3 regions of the Tsukamurella serpentis genome follow, and region 2 is predicted to be linked to each of the others. Evidence: predicted binding sites of a transcription regulator. Region 2 holds the regulator's gene; each other region holds the start of a gene.
What was found. The regulator LexA, encoded in region 2, represses DNA repair genes until DNA is damaged. The targets are predictions, from matches to a motif close to CGAACANNTGTTCG.
Positions count from the first base shown of each region.

Region 1 (6,945 bases), on a different contig from region 2:
GGGCGGGCGGCACCGAGCGAGACGATCGCCACCACGGTGTCGTCGGTGGCGCCGCGCCCGATGGTGTCACCGTGCCAGGCGACCGAGTCCGAACCGTCGCGGTACAGGCACAGGCCCACCGAGGTGAAGGGCTCCCGCAGATCGTCCCAGTACAGCTCGGTGAGCTGCGCCAGCGCCTCGCCCAGCGCCCGGTGCGGCAGCGCGGCGCCGGCGTCGTAGAAGCGCAGTAACCGCGGCACCGGCAGTGTGCGCTCGTACATGCGCCGCCGCTCAGCGACCCACGGCACATCGCGGTGCAGTGCGGTGAACAGGTCGTCGGCGCCGGGCTGCCAGCCGGTGCGCAGGTCGAGCCAGGCACCGTCGGACAGGTCGCGGCGGTGCGGGGCCACGTCGAACAGTGAGTCCTGCATCGATCACGAGGTTACGACCACCGTCCGACATCTTCGGGTGACCCTCCGTAGGGTTGGGGAGTGCGATTCGGACTGTTCATCCCGCAAGGCTGGCGACTCGACCTCGCCGGCATCGATCCGGCCGAGCACTGGGCCACCATGAGCGGCCTGGCCGCCCGGGCCGACGCCGGCCCCTGGGACTCGGTGTGGGTCTACGACCATTTCCACACCGTTCCGGTGCCGACCGCGGAGGCCACCCACGAGGCGTGGACGCTGATGTCGGCGCTCGCGGCCACCACCGAGCGGGTGAAGCTGGGGCAGATGTGCACCGCGATGGGCTACCGCAATCCCGCCTACCTGGCCAAGGTCGCGGCCACCGTCGACATCATCTCCGGCGGCCGGGTGCAGATGGGGATCGGCGGCGGCTGGTACGAGCACGAGTGGCGGGCCTACGGCTACGGCTTCCCGTCGGCCGGCGAGCGCCTGGGCCGGCTCGACGAGGGCGTGCAGATCATGCAGCAGGCCTGGCGTGAGGGCAGCGCCACGCTGGACGGCAGGTACTACCAGGTGGACGGTGCCCTCTGCCGTCCGCTGCCGCTGCAGGACGGCGGTATCCCGGTGTGGGTCGCCGGTGGCGGGGAGAAGAAGACGCTGCGGATCGCCGCGCAGTACGCGCAGTACACCAACTTCGACGGCACCTTCGAGGGTTTCGCCCACAAGTCGCAGGTGCTCCGCGAGCACTGCGCCGAGGTGGGTACCGATTTCTCCGCGATCACCCGGTCCGCGAACTACAACATCGCGATCGCGCCGACCGCCAGGGACGTGCAGAGCCGCCTCGACGAGACCCGCAACCGCCTGCTCGAACACGCGCCGGAGGCCGCGGTCGACGCCGCGATGGGCGGATTCCTGGGGATGCCCGGCGTGGGCACACCCGGCGAGATCGTGGACAACCTCAAGCGGCTCGAGGCCGACGGCATGACCTACGCCATCTGCTACTTCCCGGAGATCGCATACGACACCTCCGGGCTGGAGCTGTTCGAGCAGGAGGTCATCCCCGCGTTCGCCTGAGCTGCCGCCGGTGAACCGGCCGGGTGCCGGTCACTCGTCGGCCAGGCCTGTGAGGCCCGCGAGGCGGCGGGCGCCCTCGGCGAGCACCGACTCCTCCTTGCTGAACGCGAACCGCAGCAGGTGACCCCAGCGCTGCTGATCGTCGGCCAGCGCACCGACCGGTACCGCGGCCACTCCGACCCGGCCGGGGAGCTCCCGGGCCAGCGCGGAGGCGTCGCCCGCCCCGAGGCGGCGCGCGTCGGCGACCACGAAGTAGGTGCCCTCGGACGGGTGCACGGTGAACCCGGCCTGCTCCAGGGCGCCGGTGAGCAGGTCCCGGCTGCGCGCCAGGGTGGGGGAGAGCTGCTGCAGCCAGGCGTGCTCGTGGTCGAGGGCGTGGGCGACGGCGTGCTGCAGCGGCGCGGCGCCGGTGAAGGAGAGCCACTGCTTGGCGGCGCGGCAGGCGTCGGCCAGTTCACGCGGCGCGGTGATCCAGCCGACCTTCCAACCGGTCACGTTGAACGCCTTCGCCGCGCCGGAGATCCGGACGGTGCGCTCGCGCATCCCCTCGAAGGCGGCGAGCGGTCGGTGCACCCGGCCGTCGAAGAGCAGGTACTCGTAGACCTCGTCGGTCACGCACAGCAGGTCGCGTTGTACGCACAGCTCGGCGATCAGTCGCAGGTCGTCGTCGCAGAGCACGGTACCGGTGGGATTGTGCGGGGAGTTCACGATGATCGCGGCGGTGCGCTCGGTGACGGCGCCGCGCAGCAGGTCCGGATCGAGGCGGTAGCGGCCGCCGTCCTCCACCAGCGGCACCACCACGCGGTGCGCGCCGGCCATCGCCACGGTCGCGGCGTAGGAGTCGTAGAAGGGTTCGATCAGGATCACCTCCTGGCCGGGTTCGACCAGGCCCAGGACGGCGGCGGCGATGCCCTCGGAGGCGCCGACGGTGGCCAGTACCTCACCGTCGGGGTCGTAGTGCAGGCCGTACTCGCGCTGGACCTGTGCGGACACGGCACGACGCAGCTGCGGCAGGCCGTCGCCGGGCGGGTACTGATTGAGGCCACCGTCGAGCGCCTCCTTGGCGGCGGCGAGCATCCCGGCGGGGCCGTCGGTGTCCGGGAAGCCCTGCCCGAGGTTGACGGCGCCGGTCCGCTCGGCGAGCGCCGAGACCTCCGCGAAGATCGTCGACGTGAAGGGCTGCAGTCGTTCGACGGTGCGCATGGGGTCAACGTTATCGCTCCGCACCGGCGGCCTGGTTAGTGTGGGGTATGATCTCCGCCGTCGTCGTAGGGTCCGGCCCGAACGGGCTCACCGCCGCCGCCTACCTGGCCCGCGAGGGTATCGAGGTGACGGTGCTCGAGGCCGAGCCGACGATCGGCGGGGCGTGCCGCAGCGATGAGCTCAGCGGCACCGTGGTCGACCGGTTCTCCACCGGGCACCCACTGGCGTACGCCTCGCCCGCGCTGCGGGAGGTGGGGCTGGACATCGAATGGGGCACCGCCGAGATCGATCTGGCGCATCCGCTCTCACCCGATCCGCGGGATGCGGTGGGCACTCTGGCGGATGTGCCGGACTGCGGGCCGGAGACGATGGCGGTGTTCTTCGGGCCGACGGCGCGACTGCCGCGGCATCCGGGGGCCGCGATGGCGTGGGGGCCGCGGTTCCTGGTGCCGGCGGCGGTGACCGCGGCGGCGCTGGGGCGGGTCGGTGGCGCGGTCTTCGCGGGGGTGGCGGCGCATTCGATCGTCCCGCTGCACCTGCCGGCCACGTCGTCGATCGGATACCTGCTGTCCGGGGTGCGGCCGTGGCCGGTGCCGATCGGTGGTTCGCAGATGATCTCCGATGGACTCGCAGACCTGGTACGGGCGCACGGTGGCCGGATCCGTACCGGTGAGCGGGTCACCGAATTGCCGGACGCCGATCTGGTGATGCTCGACACCGGGTTGCCGGCCGCGCGGGAACTGTTGGGGGAGCGCGCACCGGGGTGGTTGCGGCGGCGGGTCCGGCGGTGGCGGTTCGGAGCGGCGGTGTTCAAGGTCGATCTCGTGCTCGACGGGGGGATCCCGTGGGCGCACGAGCAGCTCCGCCGGTCCGCGTTCGTGCACCTCGGTGGTACGGCTCGGGAGATCGGTGAGAAGGAACTGATGGTGGACCGGGCGCGGATGCCGGATCGGCCGGTGATCATTCTGTCTCAGCAGTACTTGGCTGATCCGTCGCGGTGCAAGGGCGATCTGACGCCGGTGTCGATGTACGCGCACTGCCCGCAGGGATTCGCCGGTGACCTGACGGAATCGGTTCTGGCGGAGGTGGAGCGGCACGCGCCGGGGGTGCGGGAGCGGATCACGGCGGTGCGCTCGACGGGGCCGGACGGACTGTGGGCGTCGAATGCGAACCTGGTGCGCGGTGACATCGCCGCCGGGGCGGCGATCCCCTCGCAGTTGCTGCGCCGGCCGAAGCTGATCGATCCGTGTCGCCTGACCGACCGGGTGTTCCTGTGCTCGGCGGCCGCCGCCCCGGGGCCAGGTGTGCACGGCATGGTCGGCCGTCAGGCCGCGCAGGCGGCGCTGCGCTCGCTGTAGTCCGCCGGTGCGCCGCAGCGGCCGGGCCGGTTCAGAACGGGGGATCGTCGGGCGGTGGTGGCTCACCGGCCTGCTCGGCGCGGCGTCGTTGCTGGTCGAGCAGTTCCTGGAGGCGTTGTGCCCGTTCGGCTGCGCGCTGTGCGCACCGGGCGGTGCGGATCCGGCGGTTACGGGCGCGCGCGGCGCGGCGGGAGGCGGCGCGACGGGAGGCGTGCCGGTCCAGGTCCTGTGCGGCGGGCTCGCGGGGTCCGCGGCCGCCGGTGCTGCCGGTGGTGCCGAGTTCGTCGTCCGAGGTGCCGGTGCACCGGGGAACGCCGGTGGGCGTGTCCCAGGTGAGGGACGCCAGGCCGGGGAGCAGGCTCGACGAGGTGCTCGGCGCGACTGTGCGGGTTCCGGCTGCGGGATGCGTCCACACCACGGTGCCGTCGTCGAGGACGTCCGACAGCCAGGAGGTCTCGGTCTTGATCCGGTGGTGGAATCCGCACAGCGGTACCAGGTTCCCGGGCCCGGCGGCACCGGCGACGGTGGTGCCGCCACCACGCTCGGGATGGCGGTGGTCGTACTCGGCGACGTGGTCGGCCTGGCACAGCGCCGAGGACACACTGCACCCCGGGAAGGTGCAGGTGGGGTATCGCAGCCGCATCACCAGGAGCTGATACCGCGTGGGCGTGTACCCCGATGCGCCGGTCGCGTGCACACGGCCGGTCGCCGGGTCGCGGCGACCCAGCGGCCGGACGGTGGTATCGCACTGAGCGATCAATGCGTTCGCCTGCTCGACGGTGACCGGACCACTGATGCCGAGGTCCTCGCAGAGCACCACCGCGCCGCGGCGCGGAGTCGGCGCGCCATCGGGCGGCTCTGCGGGCGCTGCGGGCGGGGCACCAGCGGACTCGGCGTGAGCGGCGTCGGATTCGGCGAGGACGATCACCGCGAGTGCCTTCATATCCGGTGCGACTGCGCCGCTGCGCGGTGTGCGCTCGGCATGTGCGCAGCCCTCCTGACGACAGTGGCAGCCCAGGCTCGTGTACCCCTCCGCGAGGGCGATCAGCGCGGTCACCTGCCGTTCCGCCAGTGGGCGGCCGTCACGCCGGCACACGGTTCGAGCGACCTCGGCGATCATCGCGGAGAGACGAATGGCGTCGGCCTTGGGAAGCACCGCTTCCAGATCGACGGTGCCGTCATTGCGGGAGTGGAAATCGATCCGTGGCGCGGGTGTGGGCTCGGGCTGGTGCGGAATCGCGTCCCGGTCGATCTCCACCATGATCGTGCGGGAGGCCTCCTCCACCGCAGCGGCGGTGAGGGTGAGGTCCGGGTCTGCGGTGGTGCCGGCCAGCCAGGCGGCGATGCGGGCGTCGTACGCGTGCGCGATGTGATCGTCGAGGATCGCTCGCGCGTAGCGGAGCACCACCCGCGCCAGGGTGAGCGAGATCCGGCCGCTCCCGAAAAGTTCGAACACCTGGGGGAGGCGCTCACGCAGATCGAGGGCGCGGTGCACCGCCGCTCCGGCCGCCCCGCGACCGACCTGCAGTGCTGCGCCGACTTCGGCGACCAACTCGTCCCAATCGCCGACGAACAGCCGATTCGTCTCCTCCAGGATGCTTCTCTGCTGGTCACGTAGCGCGTACACCTGTGACAGCAGTGCGCAACGCCGAGCCTCGATGCGATTGGCCTGGGCTGCGAGCTCTCGTACTTCCGCCAGCAAGGAGGCAACGGAGCGGTCGGAGACGCCGTCGAACACGGGTGGCAGTGGTTGCGTGACCTGCCGCCCCAGTTCGAATGCGCTACCGGAGATGCTCATACATTCGATCATACGCTCGAATCCGGCGGAAGGCTAGGGGGCGTGTGTGCCGACGTGCGAAGGTGGGCACCCTTGACAGTAGGTTGGGTTTTCACAACAATCAGTTATATGAGTCCGGTTAGACGTGAAGATTCTCTACCGATCTTCAATCGCATCGGCGTCTTGCGCGCCGAGCGGCAGATGAGCCGAGCCGCGTTGGCGGCAGAGATCAACGTGAATCCACAGACTGTGGGCGCGTTGGAGCGGGGGGACCACTACCCGAGCCTCGATCTGGCCTTCCGGATCTGTGCGGTCTTCGACCTCCCGGTCGAAGCCGTGTTCTCGCGGACCGAGTTCGGTCCCCTGTCAACAGAAGTGTATGGACGCAAGGAGAAGGGTGGACGACGATGACTGCGAACTTGTTCAGCGGCTACCAAGAGCGCCGCACCCGGCGTTTTCTGGAGAACGAGAAGCGTACGGCGCACATGTTCCCGAACTGGCGCACCCGGTCTCGGCGGCGCAAGCTCGTCGTCGCGCTGGGGCTGGTGTACCTGTACATGTTCGTCGTCGGGGTGCTGTGCCACTTCGATATCGGGATCGCGCCGCTGCTGTGGCTGCCTGCCTGCGCGTTGTTGCTACCACTGTGGAGCATGCTGCAGATCGTCTCGGGGCGTCAGGGGGATGCGCCCGCTGATGCTCTGGACGAATGGGAGATCCAGCAGCGGAACGAGGCTCGATCGATCGGGCTGAGCGTCACGCAGAACCTGGTCCTGGTGGCGGTGTGCTACGCCATCTTCACTGCGGTGATCGCGCAGCCTGCTGGGAACAATGCCTGGCACTACGCGTCCGGGCTGTTCACTCTGGTGGCACTGCTCATCGGGATGTCGACGCCGGCGATGCTGCTGGCCTGGACGCGGCCCGATCCCGAGGCCGAGGACGTACCGCTGTAGGAGGGGCGCGTCCGGCACGGACGCGGTTGGGTCAATCGCTCCCACCGATGGCGGGACCGAGGATGTCGTCGGCGTCGACGATGCGGTAGGCGTAGCCCTGCTCGGCGAGGAAGCGCTGACGGTGCGCGGCGTAATCGGCGTCCAGGGTGTCCCGGGAGACCACCGAGTAGAAGTGGGCGGTGCCACCGTCGTGCTTGGGC
Region 1 covers NZ_BAAGVH010000003.1:341,450-348,394, forward strand. The annotation lists gene ACYVHG_RS09870 (alpha-ketoglutarate-dependent dioxygenase AlkB) at 1-410, opposite strand, end outside; gene ACYVHG_RS09875 (LLM class F420-dependent oxidoreductase) at 471-1,457, shown strand; gene ACYVHG_RS09880 (pyridoxal phosphate-dependent aminotransferase) at 1,488-2,660, opposite strand; gene ACYVHG_RS09885 (phytoene desaturase family protein) at 2,708-4,018, shown strand; gene ACYVHG_RS09890 (HNH endonuclease signature motif containing protein) at 4,050-5,816, opposite strand; gene ACYVHG_RS09895 (helix-turn-helix transcriptional regulator) at 5,925-6,206, shown strand; gene ACYVHG_RS09900 (hypothetical protein) at 6,203-6,745, shown strand; gene ACYVHG_RS09905 (DNA repair helicase XPB) at 6,777-6,945, opposite strand, start outside.
Region 1: a site for LexA is predicted at 5,822-5,835, ahead of ACYVHG_RS09890 (HNH endonuclease signature motif containing protein). Genes of this name have one in related genera too.

Region 2 (6,945 bases):
CCCGAGGCGGTGTTCGTCTCGGCGCACAGCCGAGAGGGCATCGACGAACTGCTGGCCCGGATGACCGAACTGATCGCTGCGGCCGACGTCGAGGTCTCCGCGCTGGTCCCCTACGACCGTGGGGATCTACTGGCCCGGGTCCACGCCGAGGGCACCGTGGTGACCGCCGATCACGACGCCGACGGCACCCGCATCGTCGCCCGGGTGCCGGGCTCGCTGGCCGGTGCGCTGGCGCCCTTCGCGTCGTGAACCCGGCTCCGGCCGGTCCGCTGCTGTCCGTCTCCGCCCGCACCGGTCTGGCACTGGTGGTCGGCGCGGTGGTGACTGCGGCCGTCGGATCGGTGTTCGATGTCGGGCTGGGGGCGCTCAGTGGGATCGGCGCCGCTGCACTGGTCTTCGTGGTCGTGGGGTGGCTGGTGCTGTGGCCGCTCGGGCCGGACGCGACCAGGGCGACGGTCCGCCGGGAGAACTTCCGGCCGCGGGTCGCCGAGCTCGTGGTCGGGGTGATCGCGGTGAGTGGTCTGGTGGCGATCGTGATCCTGCTGCTCACCGGGCACTCCGGCACCAAGCACTTCTCGGCAGCGGCAGCTCTGTTGGCGGCGTTCTCGGTGTGGGCCGCGCTGCATCTGACGTACTCCACCCAGTACGCGGCGTTGTTCTACGGTGACCCGGGGGACGAACGTGGGGAGCGGACGGGTGGGATCGATTTCGGTAATGACGATCCACCGGCGTACCGCGACTTCTTCTACTTCAGCTACAACCTGGGTATGACCTACCAGGTGTCCGACAACGCGGTCTCGCGCACCGAGATTCGCAGTGTGGTGCTGCGGCACTGTTTGTTGTCGTACGTCTTCGGCACGGTCATCCTGGCGACGTCGATCAATCTGGTGGTCGGGATCTTCGCCGGTTAGGCGTCCGCTCCCGTCAGTAGCAACTCGACCAGTGCGGTCGCCTTATCCGGTTGCGGTGCGGTGCCGATCAGCATGTCGGACCACAGGAACGATTCCGCGAGCCGCACGATCGCGTACGCGAGATCGGCCCGGGAGATCCCGCGGACCTGTGTGTTCGCCGGGGGGACATCGATGTCGTCGAGCCAGTTCCGCACCCATTCGATGAGCCGCCCCTGCACCACCCCGTCGCCCGATTGCAGTACCCGCATCGCGAACTCGGGCTCCTCTGCGACGAATCCGGTGAGCGGTGCGTATTGGCGTACCTCGTGCGCGAGCTGGGAGAAGCAGCTCAGGAACGCTGTGCGATCGCGGGTGGGCTCGGCCGATTCCACGCGTTCGATCGCCTGAGCGATGCCGAGCCAGATGGCCTCGCCGACCACGTGCTCGCGCCCGTCGAACCAGCGGTACACCGTGGCGCGGCCGATTCCGGACGCGGTGGCGAGCCGCCCGATGTCGATGCGGCGGCCCTCCCGGAACCACTGTGCGGCCAGCTCGATCACCGCGAACCGGTTGGCAGACCGCTCAATGTGAGACATACTCGAATTCTGTCTCGTAGTTGCGAGCGGTGTCAACGAGGGGTGGCCCGACGATGGATCTGGCGTTCACAGCAGCCGAGGAGCAGTTCCGCGACGACGTGCGGCAGTTCCTCCGCACGCACCTGACCGACGACCTGCGTGCTGCCGGTGACCTGGCCACCAGCGTCTATGCCGACCACGATGCGAGCCTGCGGTGGCAGGCGATCCTGCATGAGCGGGGTTGGGCCGCCCCGGCGTGGCCGGTGCAGTGGGGAGGATGCGACTGGACCGTCGCTCAGCACTACATCTTCGCGCGGGAGTCGGTCGTCGCCGGGGCGCCGTTCCTATCGCCGATGGGGCTCCGGATGGTCGCACACGCGATCATCCGGTTCGGCACCGAGGAGCAGAAGAACTTCTTCCTGCCCGGCATCCTGGACGGTTCGGTGTTCTTCTGCCAGGGGTATTCGGAACCGGAGTCCGGATCGGACCTCGCCTCGCTGAGCATGCGCGCTGAGACCGACGGTGACGATCTCGTGCTCACCGGGTCGAAGATCTGGACCACGCACGCCCGGGAGGCGAACTGGATGTTCGCACTGGTGCGCACGTCCACTTCGGAGCGCAAGCAGCAGGGGATCACGTTCGTGCTGCTGGAGATGACCGCGCCGGGCATCGAGATCCGGCCACTGGTGATGGCCTCCGGTGAGGAGGTTCAGAACGTGGTCTTCTTCGACGCGGTGCGAGTACCGATCGCCAACGTGCTGGGTGAGATCGATGACGGCTGGACCGTGGCGAAGTACCTGCTGGAGTTCGAGCGGGGTGGCGGGGCGGCGGCTCCCTGGCTGCAGGTCTCGCTCGACCGGCTCGCCGAGCAGGCCGAACACGTGCCCGGCCGGGACGCGCGACCGCTGGCGGAGGACGACGACTTCCGGCTCGGCTTGGCGGAACTACGCGCTCGCGTGGACGTGCTGGAGATTCTCGAACACCGTTCGCTCGCGGTGCTCGCGGAGGGGGGCAATCCCGGACCGGCGGCGTCGATGCTCAAGATCCTCGGTACCGAACTCAGTCAAGCGATCACCGAGTTCATCTACCTCAGTGCCGGACCGCGGGGGCGGATCTATCAGCCGCACGTCACCCGCCCGGGCGGCCCGGTGGTCGATCATCTGGTGCCTCCCGACGGAGCGCACAGCGGAGAGCTGTGGCAGGCGGTCGCGCCGCTGCGCTATTTCAACGATCGTGCGGGCTCGATCTATGCGGGTTCGAACGAGATTCAACGCAACATCCTGGCGAAGACGGTATTGGGGCTGTAGATGGACTTCACACTCACCGGCGAACAGGCCGTGCTCCGAGACGCCGTGCGGGGCTATCTCGCCGGCCGGTACCCGTTGGCGCAGTCCCGGGCCGCGGCGCGATCTGAAGAGCGGTGGCAACCCGCGGTCTGGCGGGCGTTCGCCTCCGAACTGGGGATTCTTGGTGCAGCCCTGCCCGAGTCGGCCGGCGGGCTCGGCGGCGGAGCCGAGGAGACGATGGTGATCGCCGAGGAACTCGGCGGCGCGCTGGTGGTCGAGCCGTACATCGGTACCGCCGTCGTCGGCGCGGCGCTGCTGCGAGAGGCAGGCGGCGATTCCGCTGCGGCCGTGCTGGAACGGATCGCCGACGGGGACGTCCGTATCGGCTTTGCGCTCACCGAACCCGCATCCGGTCGTGAGCCGTGGGACGTGCAGGTGCGCGCGAGCCGTGACGGCGACGAGTACGTGCTCTCCGGTACGAAGACGGTGGTCGCGGATCTTCCCCTCGCGACGCATCTGGTGGTCGCGGCGCGGACATCGGGGGAGCGGCTCGATCGCGACGGGTTGTCGTTGCTGCTGTTCGAGTTCGACCCACAGGCGCCGCCGAACGGGGTGGCGGCGAGGTACTTCCGCACCATCGACGACCACCACACCGGTGATCTCGAGTTCTCCGATCTGCGTGTGCCGGTGTCGGCATTGATCGGAACCGAGGGCACCGCCTGGGAGGCGATCGAACGGGCCCTCGACGACGGAGCCGCGGCGGTGTGCAGTGAGGCGGTGGGAATCATGCGTCGCGTGGTGGCGGAGACGGTCGAATACACCAAGCAACGCAATCAGTTCGGGGTTCCGATCGGCACGTTCCAGGTCTTGCAGCACCGCATGGTTGACATGTATCTGGAACTGGAACAGGCCGTCGCGGCCGTGTACCTGGCGGTCCTCAACCTCGATGCGGAGCCGCGGCAACGACGGCGAGCGGTTTCGGCGGCGAAGGTGACCGTTGCGCGTGCAGCCCGGTTCATCGGCCAGAACGCCGTCCAACTGCACGGCGGTATGGGACTGACCGAGGAACTCGCTATCGGGCACTGCTTCAAGCGTCTGACCGTGATCGAGACCGAGTTCGGTTCGGCCACCGATCATCTGCGCCGGTACGCCGGAATCAGATCCGGCGCATCACAGTGACCACCTTGCCGAGGATCACGGCGTCGTTGCCGTGGATCGGGTCGAACGCGGGGTTGTGCGGCATCAGCCAGATGTCGCGGCCGGTGCGGCGGAACGTCTTCACCGTGGCCTCGCCGTCGAGCATCGCGGCGACGATGTCGCCGTTCTCGGCCACGGCCTGCTGCCGAACGACCACCCAGTCACCGTCACAGATGGCGGCATCGGTCATCGACTCGCCGACCACCTTGAGGAGGAACAACGAACCCTCGCCGACGAGCTCACGGGGGAGTGGGAAGATCTCCTCGACCGCTTCTTCGGCGAGGATCGGCCCTCCGGCGGCGATCCGGCCGAGAACCGGGATGAAGGCCGGCTCGGGCATGCGGTCCTCGTCCTCCATCACCTTCTGGATGACCTGCGCCGTGCGCTCCTCCGCCCCCTGGACGTTCACCGCACGCGGACGGTTCGGGTCACGGTGCAGGAATCCGAGGCGCTCGAGGGTGCGCAACTGGTGCGCCACCGACGATGTGGAGGTCAGGCCGACCTCGTCGCCGATCTCACGGATGCTCGGCGGGTACCCGCGGTCCCGGACGGATCTCCGGATGACTTCGAGGACCTGCTTCTGGCGACGCGTGAGGTGATCCTCGGACACGTTGCCCTGTGCGTCGCGGAAGCGCTTGTCCCGGTGCTGGACCTGTCGTTCGTCTGTCATGTGCCGCTCCTCACGCCCGTTCGGTTCTGCAACCCACTGTAGTCCAGGCCGGACGCCCTGACAAACATCTGTTCGAGAAATTTCGCCGCGTGTCTTCCGTTCGGATCAGCCCTGTGGTAGAAATCGAACAGAAGTTCTTTCGAACATGTGCACGGTCTTTGGTGTGACTGGTGAGGCGGCAGTGAAAACTTGTCAGTCTGCTCCGATAGACCTGCGGATGAACGGGAACATCCCGCCACTGACGCTAGGAGAGAGCATGACCGCGATCATCGATCGGGATATCGAAACCGCAGGAAACGGTGCGTGCGTTCAGTCGAACGGCACCGTCCGGCGCGGCGTCTCCCGCCCCGCCCGGAGGGCCGGCGCGCGTGCTCGAGGCGTCTCGCCCCGGCTGGCCCAGGAGCGCGATCCGCTCACCGCGGACGTTTCGCTCATTCCATCGAACGATGCCCTGGGGGGTGCAGTTCGAACGGACGCCGGACCGGTTCGGGTCACCGGTGCGCGCGGGTCCTCCCGGCGGTCCGTCGAACGTTCGCACGTGCGTCCGCCCGTCCGCCGGCGGGCACGCGGCGTCTCCCGTGTGGCCGGTTGCGCTCGGCGTACTCCCGGCCCGTCGTGGGCGCTGTGCCTGGCGCTGGCGGTGGGCACGTTCGTCGCCGTACTCGTCCTGTTCGGCGGCGGCGAGCAGCAGCAGAGCGGCGCAGCTGAAGGCGCTCGGCCGGCACTGACCTCCGTGGTCACCGTCCGCGCCGGCCAGAATCTGGAGCAGATCGCCGCAGAGATCGCACCCGAGCGTTCCCGTGCGAGCGTCATCGACGAGATCTCCCGGATCAACGGACTGAACAACGGCCAGGTGCACTCCGGACAGACCCTCGTCACCCCGCGGTACTGACGGCGATACCCGGTGATTCCCCGCGACACCACTGATTGAAGGGCACAACGATGATGACGATGCACATCGCGAGCACTGATTCCCGCGGCCACGGCGGTGTGACGCACCTCGACAACGTGGTGCGGTTCACCCGCCGAGTATCCTCGATGCCGAGAGCTCGGGAAGGGGCCGCGACGGATGCCGCGATCCTGCCCTTTCCCCGACGTACGGCCGAGCGCACCCGCGCGGGAGGTGAACCGATGCATTGCCCGTTCTGTAAGAACGACGACACTCGTGTGGTCGATTCACGTGTCTACGACGACGGCCAGGGCATTCGTCGCCGACGTTCGTGCAACGAATGCGGCCGTCGGTTCACCACCGTCGAGAGCGCGGTACTGGCCGTGGTCAAGCGCAATGGGGTCACCGAGCCGTTCAGCCGCGAGAAGGTGATGAAGGGTGTGCGTCGCGCCTGTCAGGGCCGTGATGTCGCCGACGACGACCTGCACAAGCTCGCGCAGCAGGTCGAGGACGCCGTCCGCGCCTCCGGCGTCGCGGAGGTCCCGGCGAACGAGGTCGGCTTGGCCATCCTGGGGCCGCTCCGCGACCTCGACGAGGTCGCCTACCTGCGGTTCGCCTCGGTCTACCAGGGTTTCACCTCGATCGAGGATTTCGAAGCCGCGATCGCCGACCTGCGCACCCGCGCGGCCTCGGACCCGACCGACGTCGCCTGACCGCCGATCGTGCTCAGCGGCACGATCAGTGGCTTCCGCGTCGAAGGCGGCTCAGTTCAGCGCCGCGATCGCTGCGAGCACCTTCTTCTCCGAAACCGAGCCCACGGTTCCCAGCGACTGCGCGAACAAGCTCACCCGCAGCTCCTCGATGGACCAGTGCACGTGATCCAAGGCCGCATCACGCCGATGCTCCGGCAGCGCGTCCAACTTCGCCGTGAGCGCGGCGTACACCCGGTCCAGTGCGGCCATCCCCCGATCGTCACGGTCGGCGGACGCGGGTAGCCCCGCCCACCGTGCCGCTGCTCCCGCCAGATACCGCGGCAGATGCTGGATGTGATCACCGGAGGTCACCGCGATGAAGCCGGGGAACAGCAGGGAGTCCACCTGTTCGGCGATGTCGTCGGCCGCGTCCCGCAGCGCCGGCGGGGCCGAGCCGATCGCGCCGCGGAGTTCGGTCGCCGTCGCCACCGCTGCGGCCACGTCGGCGAAGTACCGCTGCGTCCGCTCACCCAGTCCGGCTCGGACCGTCGCCGTCAACGCCGTGAATTCCTCCGGTGTCCATGCCGGTGCCGCAGCCGCACGCAGGTCCGTGATCGCACGTCGCCGGCAATCGGTCAGCAGATCCATCGGAGACGCGTACGGGCTCTGCGAGAGCGCGAGGCGTTCGCGCTGCCCCACGGACTGCAACATCGACTTGTGCGCCGCCGGCAGCGCATTCGCCAGCA
Region 2 covers NZ_BAAGVH010000001.1:174,496-181,440, forward strand. The annotation lists gene hflX (GTPase HflX) at 1-249, shown strand, start outside; gene ACYVHG_RS00840 (DUF1345 domain-containing protein) at 246-911, shown strand; gene ACYVHG_RS00845 (QsdR family transcriptional regulator) at 908-1,486, opposite strand; gene ACYVHG_RS00850 (acyl-CoA dehydrogenase family protein) at 1,540-2,772, shown strand; gene ACYVHG_RS00855 (acyl-CoA dehydrogenase family protein) at 2,773-3,930, shown strand; gene lexA (transcriptional repressor LexA) at 3,908-4,618, opposite strand; gene ACYVHG_RS00865 (hypothetical protein) at 5,157-5,510, shown strand; gene nrdR (transcriptional regulator NrdR) at 5,750-6,220, shown strand; gene hrpA (ATP-dependent RNA helicase HrpA) at 6,272-6,945, opposite strand, start outside.

Region 3 (6,945 bases), on a different contig from region 2:
CTGCTGAGCGCATACGAGTTCTCGGCGCTACCGGTGGTCAGCCACAACGTCAGCACCAGACCGGCACCGATCAGGGCGATCAGGGCGAGCACGAAGGGCACCCGGCGCGCGAGGGCCCGCGGCTGCGGGAGCCGCGCGATGAGAGAGGTGTTCGCGGCGCCGTCGCGGTGGCGGCGCAGCGCCCGCTCGGCGGGGGTCTCGCGGAGCGTGCCTCCGGCCTCCAGCACGGCGCGCTGCTGGTCGAGGCGCTTCTGGCGGCGGTCCAGAGCCCGCTGCGCGGAGCTCGAGCGCGGCCGGGAGGTGTCGCGGTCGTCACGGCGCGCGGGTGCGCGCCGGGTCCGGGTGTCCGGGGCCGACGGCGCCTGGGTGGCGTTCGGTGCGGTCATCGCGCGCTCCTTGTGCTGGTGCTGGTGGTGTCGAGTCGGCGGGCCGCCCGCATCCGGACCGGGGCGGCTCGCTGGTTCTGGGCGATCTCCTCATCGGTGGCGCGTTCCGCGCCCCGGGTGAGCAGTTCGAAGGTGGCGCCGGTGCCGGGCAGTTCCACCGGCAGGCCGGCCGGGCTGCTGGATCGGGTGCGTTCGGCGAGCGCGGCCTTGACGATGCGGTCCTCGAGCGACTGGTAGCTCAGGAAGACCACCCGACCGCCCGGTGCCAGCGCATCGAGGGCCTGGGGCACCGCTGCCTCGAGTGAGGCCAATTCCGCGTTGACCTCGATGCGCAGCGCCTGGAAGGTGCGCTTGGCCGGGTGCCCGCCGGTGCGCCGGGCGGGCGCCGGGATGGTGGCGTAGAGCAACTCCACCAGTCGTCCACTGGTGGTGAAGGGCTCCTTCTCGCGCTCCTTGAGCACCGCGGAGGCGATCTTTCCGGCGAAGCGCTCATCGCCGTAGCGCTGCAGGATCCGCGCCAGATCGCCGTGCGAGTAGGTGTTGAGCACGTCCGCTGCGGTGAGCGGGTCGTCGGAGTTCATCCGCATGTCCAGCGGAGCGTCCACCGCGTAGGCGAAACCGCGGTCCGCGCGGTCGAGCTGCATGGACGAGACACCGAGGTCGAACAGGATCGCTGCGGCGCCGGGCCCTCCGCCGGCGGCCAGTCCGAGGTCCTCGAGAGCGTCTGCGAGCCCGTCGTAGCGGGTGTGGACGGCGGTGAAGCGATCACCGAAGCGGGCCAGCCGCGCGCCGGCGATGGCGTGCGCGTCGTGATCGCGGTCCAGGCCCACGACCCGGATCCGCGGGAAGCTCTCGAGCATCAGCTCCGAGTGACCGCCGGCGCCGAGAGTGGCGTCGACGTAGACCGCACCGTCGTGATCGAGGGCCGGAGCGAGCAGTTCACGCACCCGGTCGGCCAGTACCGGCACATGGCCGTGATCGCCGTCGGACGGACCGCGATGCCGGGGGTCGGACATGGCTCCTCCAGAGCACGTGCGTGGCGATGGTGTTGACGGTGGTCGTGCTGGGCGGATGGAACGGGGTCCCCGCCCGACTCGTACCTGGCGTTGGGGAAGTACGTCAGGGCCGATTCGGGCGCAGGCCTCGGTCCACCTCGTCCGCGCCGCGAGTGGTCCGGCGGCGGTTAGAAGATCGCCTTGAGCGATTCGGACTGCGGCTGCGCGTAGTCGTCTTCGTGCTGTGCCTGGTAGGCGTCCCATGCCTCCGCGTCCCAGATCTCCAGGAACCTCCGAGATCCGACGACCACGCATTCCTTGGTCAGTCCGGCGTAGCGGCGATGATCCGCGGAGAGCGAGATCCGTCCCTGCGAGTCCGGGCGCTGGTCATCGGAGCTGGCGAAGAAGTTGCGGTAGAAGGCGCGGCCGGCGGGGTCCGTCCATTCGATGGCATCGGCCTTCTCGGCGATGCGCTCGAACTCCGCCTTGGGGTACACCGTGAGGCTTCGATCCTGTCCTTTCGTGATCGTCAGCCCTCCCGCCAGTTCCTCGCGGTACTTGGCGGGGAGGGTGAGCCGTCCCTTGTCATCGAGCTTCGGCGTGTAGGTACCCGTGAACATCACGGCAACCTCCCGCCTCCCTCGATGGGGTTGTCACTGGATCGAGACTTCAGACTAGCGCGTCTTTCTCCAGTGCGCCCCACATTACCCCACTGTTCTCCACTTTCAACCACTGCGATCGGCGATTCGCGGAGACTTCTCCGAGTTTCCGCAGGTTATCGCGGTGGCACGAAGTGGGGGGCGACACTCCCGGCGGGCGTGGCGAGTTGGTCACACCTGCCCGGCGCGACCTGTCAGACGGGAGTGAAGTGATGTTTGCGACGAAAGTGATCCAGCGCGAGCCAACCGTGGGGGGAAGTGGGGAGATCCGGTGGGTGATCGTGGGGCGCAACTCGTGCGGGCACGAAAAAGCCGCCGACCAGGTGGTCGGCGGCTTTTGGCGATGGTCAGCGAATCAGGGGAACCGGCGGCGGAAGCGCTCCTCCATGCGGACGACGAACGACTGCCCCGGGGCCTTCGCGGTCTTCACACCGCGCCCCTTGCGGGCGGGTTCGCGTACCGAACCGTCGTCGGCGACGGCGCCGCGCGGCCCCTTCGCCGCCGGCCCGGACCACAGGGCGTAGATCACCGAGCCGAACATGAGGAGGAATCCGGCGATCCCCACGATCACCGTGTACTCGACCCTGCCCAACAGCATTCCGACTATCAGCAGCATCAAGCCCACCGCGAAACCTATCGCGGCGATCACGCGACGCTTACCCGTCGCGCCACCGAACCGGCCTCCGCGTACGTTCGACGCGAACTTCGGATCCTCGGCGTAGAGCGCGCTCTCGATCTGGTCGAGCATGCGCTGTTCGTGCTCGGAGAGTGGCACGTCCCCTCCTTCAGCACTCGTGGGGTCCAACTCCTGCCTTCATGATACGAGCCTTCCGACCTGACGACCACCATCCGCCGAACAATCGACGACCACGATCGGAATTCACGCCGCTCGGGACAGGTCCGACTCGATCGCATTGAGGAAGATCTGTACTCGTGAGTGCAGTTCCGAGACCTCGACCGCACTCACCGAACGCGCCGTGGTCTCCAGAGCGGCGACCACGCCGGAGACGACCGTGAAGTAGTCGACCCACTCGGCGTACCCGGGTGCCGCCTTCGCCAGACGCAGCCAGGCGTTGCGCGTGGGACGCCGCACACCCGTCTCCCGCTCGGCGAGCAGCGCCGCCGCTCCGCGCAGCGCGGCGTGGTAGATCTCGCGGTACTGATCAGCCGGGGCCGGCGAGCCGCCCGCGCGAGCGAGGAACTGGTCCGCACGATCGAGGATCCGGGCGGCGCCCGACTCCCCCACCCGCCGGCCCGACGCGACGCGACCGACCCGTGTTCTCGATTCGATCATCGGTGCCCCTTCCTCCTGCGTTCCCGGCTTTCACACCTGCCACCCGTTGTGTATCCGACGGGACTGACACGTAACGCTTCCCTCGCTTCGCACCAGTCCCGCCGGCGGCCCCGGACCGGCGGACGACGATCCGACACCAGAACCCGGGTCAGAACATGCGCGCCAATCACACGGCCGGTGATCGAACAATCATTCGATCACTTCTAATATAGCGTGAGCCACCGACACGTCAAGGGGAGCAATCGCATGCCTGCAGTAGCCGCGCCGCGGATCCACCCCCTCTCCCCGCAGGACGCGACGCTGTGGCTGCCCGCGGCCCTGCAGATCTACGTCGCGGCCATGCAGTACCCCGCGGGCACCGAATCGCACCGGATGCCGATGTGGCGCGAGCATCTGGCCCGCGACGGTTACACCGCCTTCGGCGCGGTGCAGGCCCTCCCCGACCCGGACGGTCGACTGCACGACCACCTCGTCGGTATCGCCTACGGTTACCGCGGCGCCGCGGATCAGTGGTGGAACCGGCAGGTGCGGATCGGCCTCGGCCGCCGCGGCCTCGACCAGTACCGGATCGAGGAGATCGCCGGCTCCTACTTCGAGCTCAGCGAACTGCACGTGCACCCGTCCGCGCAGGGCCACGGCACCGGCAGGGCGATGCTGGAGGCACTGCTGCACGAGCGGCCCGAACCTCGCGTACTGCTATCCACCCCGGAGGTCCCGGACGAGGACAACCGTGCCTGGAAGTTGTATCGCCGTACCGGTTTCTACGACGTACTGCGCGGTTTCCGGTTCTCGGGTGATCCACGCCCGTTCGCCGTCCTCGGCCGGGAACTACCGCTATGACGCTCGACGTGGCCGTGGTCGGCTCGGGCCACAACGCCCTGGTCGGCGCCGCCTACCTGGCCGCGCAGGGCCGCTCGGTCGCGGTCTTCGAGTCGGACCGGGTTCCGGGCGGGGCGGTCAGCACCGTCGAGCGGTTCCCCGGGTACCGGGTCGACCGCGGATCGTCGGCGCACCTGATGTTCCGGCACACCGGTATCGCCGAAGAACTCGATCTGGCCGCGCACGGACTGCGCTACCTCGACTGCGATCCGTGGGCGTTCGCGCCCACCCCGCCGGGTTCGACGGCCCCGCCGATCGTCTTCCGTCACGATCTCGACGCCACCGCCGATTCGATCGCTGCGGCCTGCGGCCGGACCGACGCTGCGGCGTACCGCAGATTCGTCGCGGACTGGACGCCGCGCGCGAAGGCCACCATGAACGCCTTCGGCTCCTCCCCCGGCGCTGCCCGGCTGGGCCGGGCGTTCTGGCCGGCCAAAGGCCGCGCCGGCATCGCCGGACTCTCACGCACCTACCTCGCCTCCGGCGACACCCTGCTCGACGAGTACTTCGACGACGAACGCCTGAAAGCGGCGCTGGCCTGGTTCGGCGCGCAGTCCGGGCCGGCGATGAGCGAACCGGGAACCGCACCGATGGTCGGTTTCGCGGCACTCATGCACACCCTCGGCCCGGGCCGGGCGGTCGGCGGCAGCGGCGCCCTCACCACAGCTCTGATCAGCAGGATCACCGCCGACGGCGGCACCGTCGAGACCGGCGCCCCGGTCACCGCGCTGCGCCGGCGCGGCCGGTCCTGGGAGGTCACCGTCGGCGCCGGCGACGGCGGCACCCGGACCGTGGCGGCGCGGACCGTGCTCGCCGGCTGTCACGTGCTCACCACTCTCGACCTGCTCGAACGCGGCGGCTACCGCCACACCCGCCTGCCGGAGTGGCGCCGGCGGATCCAGGTCGGGCCGGGCGTGGGCATGGTGCTACGGCTCGGTGGCACCGCACCACCCGACTTCGACGGCGTCCCGCTCGCCGACCAGGCCGGGCTGGGACTGCTCACCGCCGATCGCGGGCACCTCGCCCGTGCCCGGGGTGACATGCTGGCCGGTGACGCGCCCCGGCGTCCGGTGGTCCTGGCGATGACCTTCTCCGGACTGGACCCCACCATCGCGCCACCCGGCCGGCACACCACCACACTGTGGGCGCAGTGGTACCCGTACCGGCTCGCCGGGCGCTGCTGGACCGGGGCGGCCGAGGCCGAGGCCGACCGGATCCTGGCGGAGTTGCAGCAATGGGCACCGGGCTACGCGGACACCGTCGAACACCGGTACGTGCAGACCCCGGCGAACCTGGAGAGCGAACTGGGCCTGCTCGGCGGGAACGTCATGCACGTGGAGATGGCGCTGCAAAACATGCTGCTGTTCCGGCCCCTCCCCGAGCTCGCCGGGGCGCGGATCCCGGGCGCCGGCGGGCTGGCGCTCGCCGGTGCGTCGATGCACCCCGGTGGGGGCGTCAACGGATCCAGCGGCCGGATCGCGGCGCGGCTGCTCGCCCGTGACCTGAGACACCTGGCACGATGGCGCACGTGACTCTCCGAAGGATGCTCGCGGTACTGACCGTGCTGGTGCTGGCGCTGGCCCCTGCGGCGTGCGCGAGCCCGGGCCCCGGCGACCGGATGTCCGGCAAGATCGTGGCCGCTCAGACCCCCGCTTCCGATCCCAAGGGCCCGCAGATCGCCGCACCCGGTGAGCTGAGCGGTCTCGCCGAGGTCCGGGCCTACGATTCGAACGGCAAGGTCGGCACCCAGATGGTCTTCCAGACCATCACCTTCGGCCAGTTCAACCAGCTCGGCGAGGTGGTCTCGCAAGCCTTCGACACCTCGGCCGCGTCGATCAAGATGCGCGTGCAGCGCACCGGCGGCACCGTGATCCTCTCCGGCACCGCCGACCTGTCCTCGCTGGCACCGAACGCCGCGGTGATCGTGGTCTCGCTGCAGTTCCCCGGTCCGGTGACGGCCACCAACGGCCAGCAGGAGAGCAACGACCTGGTCACCTGGACGTTGAACTCCGGGACCTCCGCGGCGCTGACCGCCGAGGCGGACTACGCGGACCCGTCGATCGCCTCGTTCACCCGCTGGGCGTGGATCACGGTGCTGGTCTCGTTCCTCACCGCCGGGATCGTGGGCGCCCTCGCCTACCTGCGCCGCGATCGCAGCCCCAAGCCCGGCCAGGAGAACGCCGAACCGGAGTCACTGGTGGAACTGCCGCAGTGGTTGCGGCAGAAACTGGGCCGCTGACGCCGGAGCACCGGGCGGTACGGATCAGACCGAAGCCGGCAGCATCGACAGGTTCTCCAGGACCTCGGAGGTGGCCCTGGCGAAGTTGAGCGTGCAGAAGTGCAACGCCGGTGCGCCCTCGGCGATCAGCCGCTCACTCATCCGGGTGGCGATCTCGATGCCGACGGCGCGCACCGCGGCGCGATCCTCCTCGGCACCGTCACCGGCCGCTGCGGCCAGTTCGGCGCGCATCGCGTCCGGGATCGTGGCGTTCGACAACTCGGCCATCCGCGAGACCGACTTGAGCGAGGTGATCGGCATGATGCCCGGGATCAGCGGCTTGGCACCCTGCTCCGCGTCGAAGGCCACGACCGCATCGCGCAGTCGCAGGTAGTCGTCGACGTCGAAGAACATCTGGGTGATCGAGTAATCGGCGCCGGCCCGCAACTTGTTGGCGAAGTACCGCACGTCGGTGTCCAGATCCGGCGAGCGGTGGTGGCCCTCCGGGAAGGCA
Region 3 covers NZ_BAAGVH010000002.1:100,412-107,356, forward strand. The annotation lists gene ACYVHG_RS02865 (hypothetical protein) at 1-386, opposite strand, end outside; gene rsmH (16S rRNA (cytosine(1402)-N(4))-methyltransferase RsmH) at 383-1,402, opposite strand; gene mraZ (division/cell wall cluster transcriptional repressor MraZ) at 1,570-2,001, opposite strand; gene ACYVHG_RS02880 (DUF3040 domain-containing protein) at 2,396-2,815, opposite strand; gene ACYVHG_RS02885 (SAV_6107 family HEPN domain-containing protein) at 2,921-3,334, opposite strand; gene ACYVHG_RS02890 (GNAT family N-acetyltransferase) at 3,581-4,174, shown strand; gene ACYVHG_RS02895 (phytoene desaturase family protein) at 4,171-5,745, shown strand; gene ACYVHG_RS02900 (LppM family (lipo)protein) at 5,742-6,452, shown strand; gene metF (methylenetetrahydrofolate reductase [NAD(P)H]) at 6,477-6,945, opposite strand, start outside.
Region 3: a site for LexA is predicted at 3,517-3,530, ahead of ACYVHG_RS02885 (SAV_6107 family HEPN domain-containing protein). Genes of this name have one in related genera too.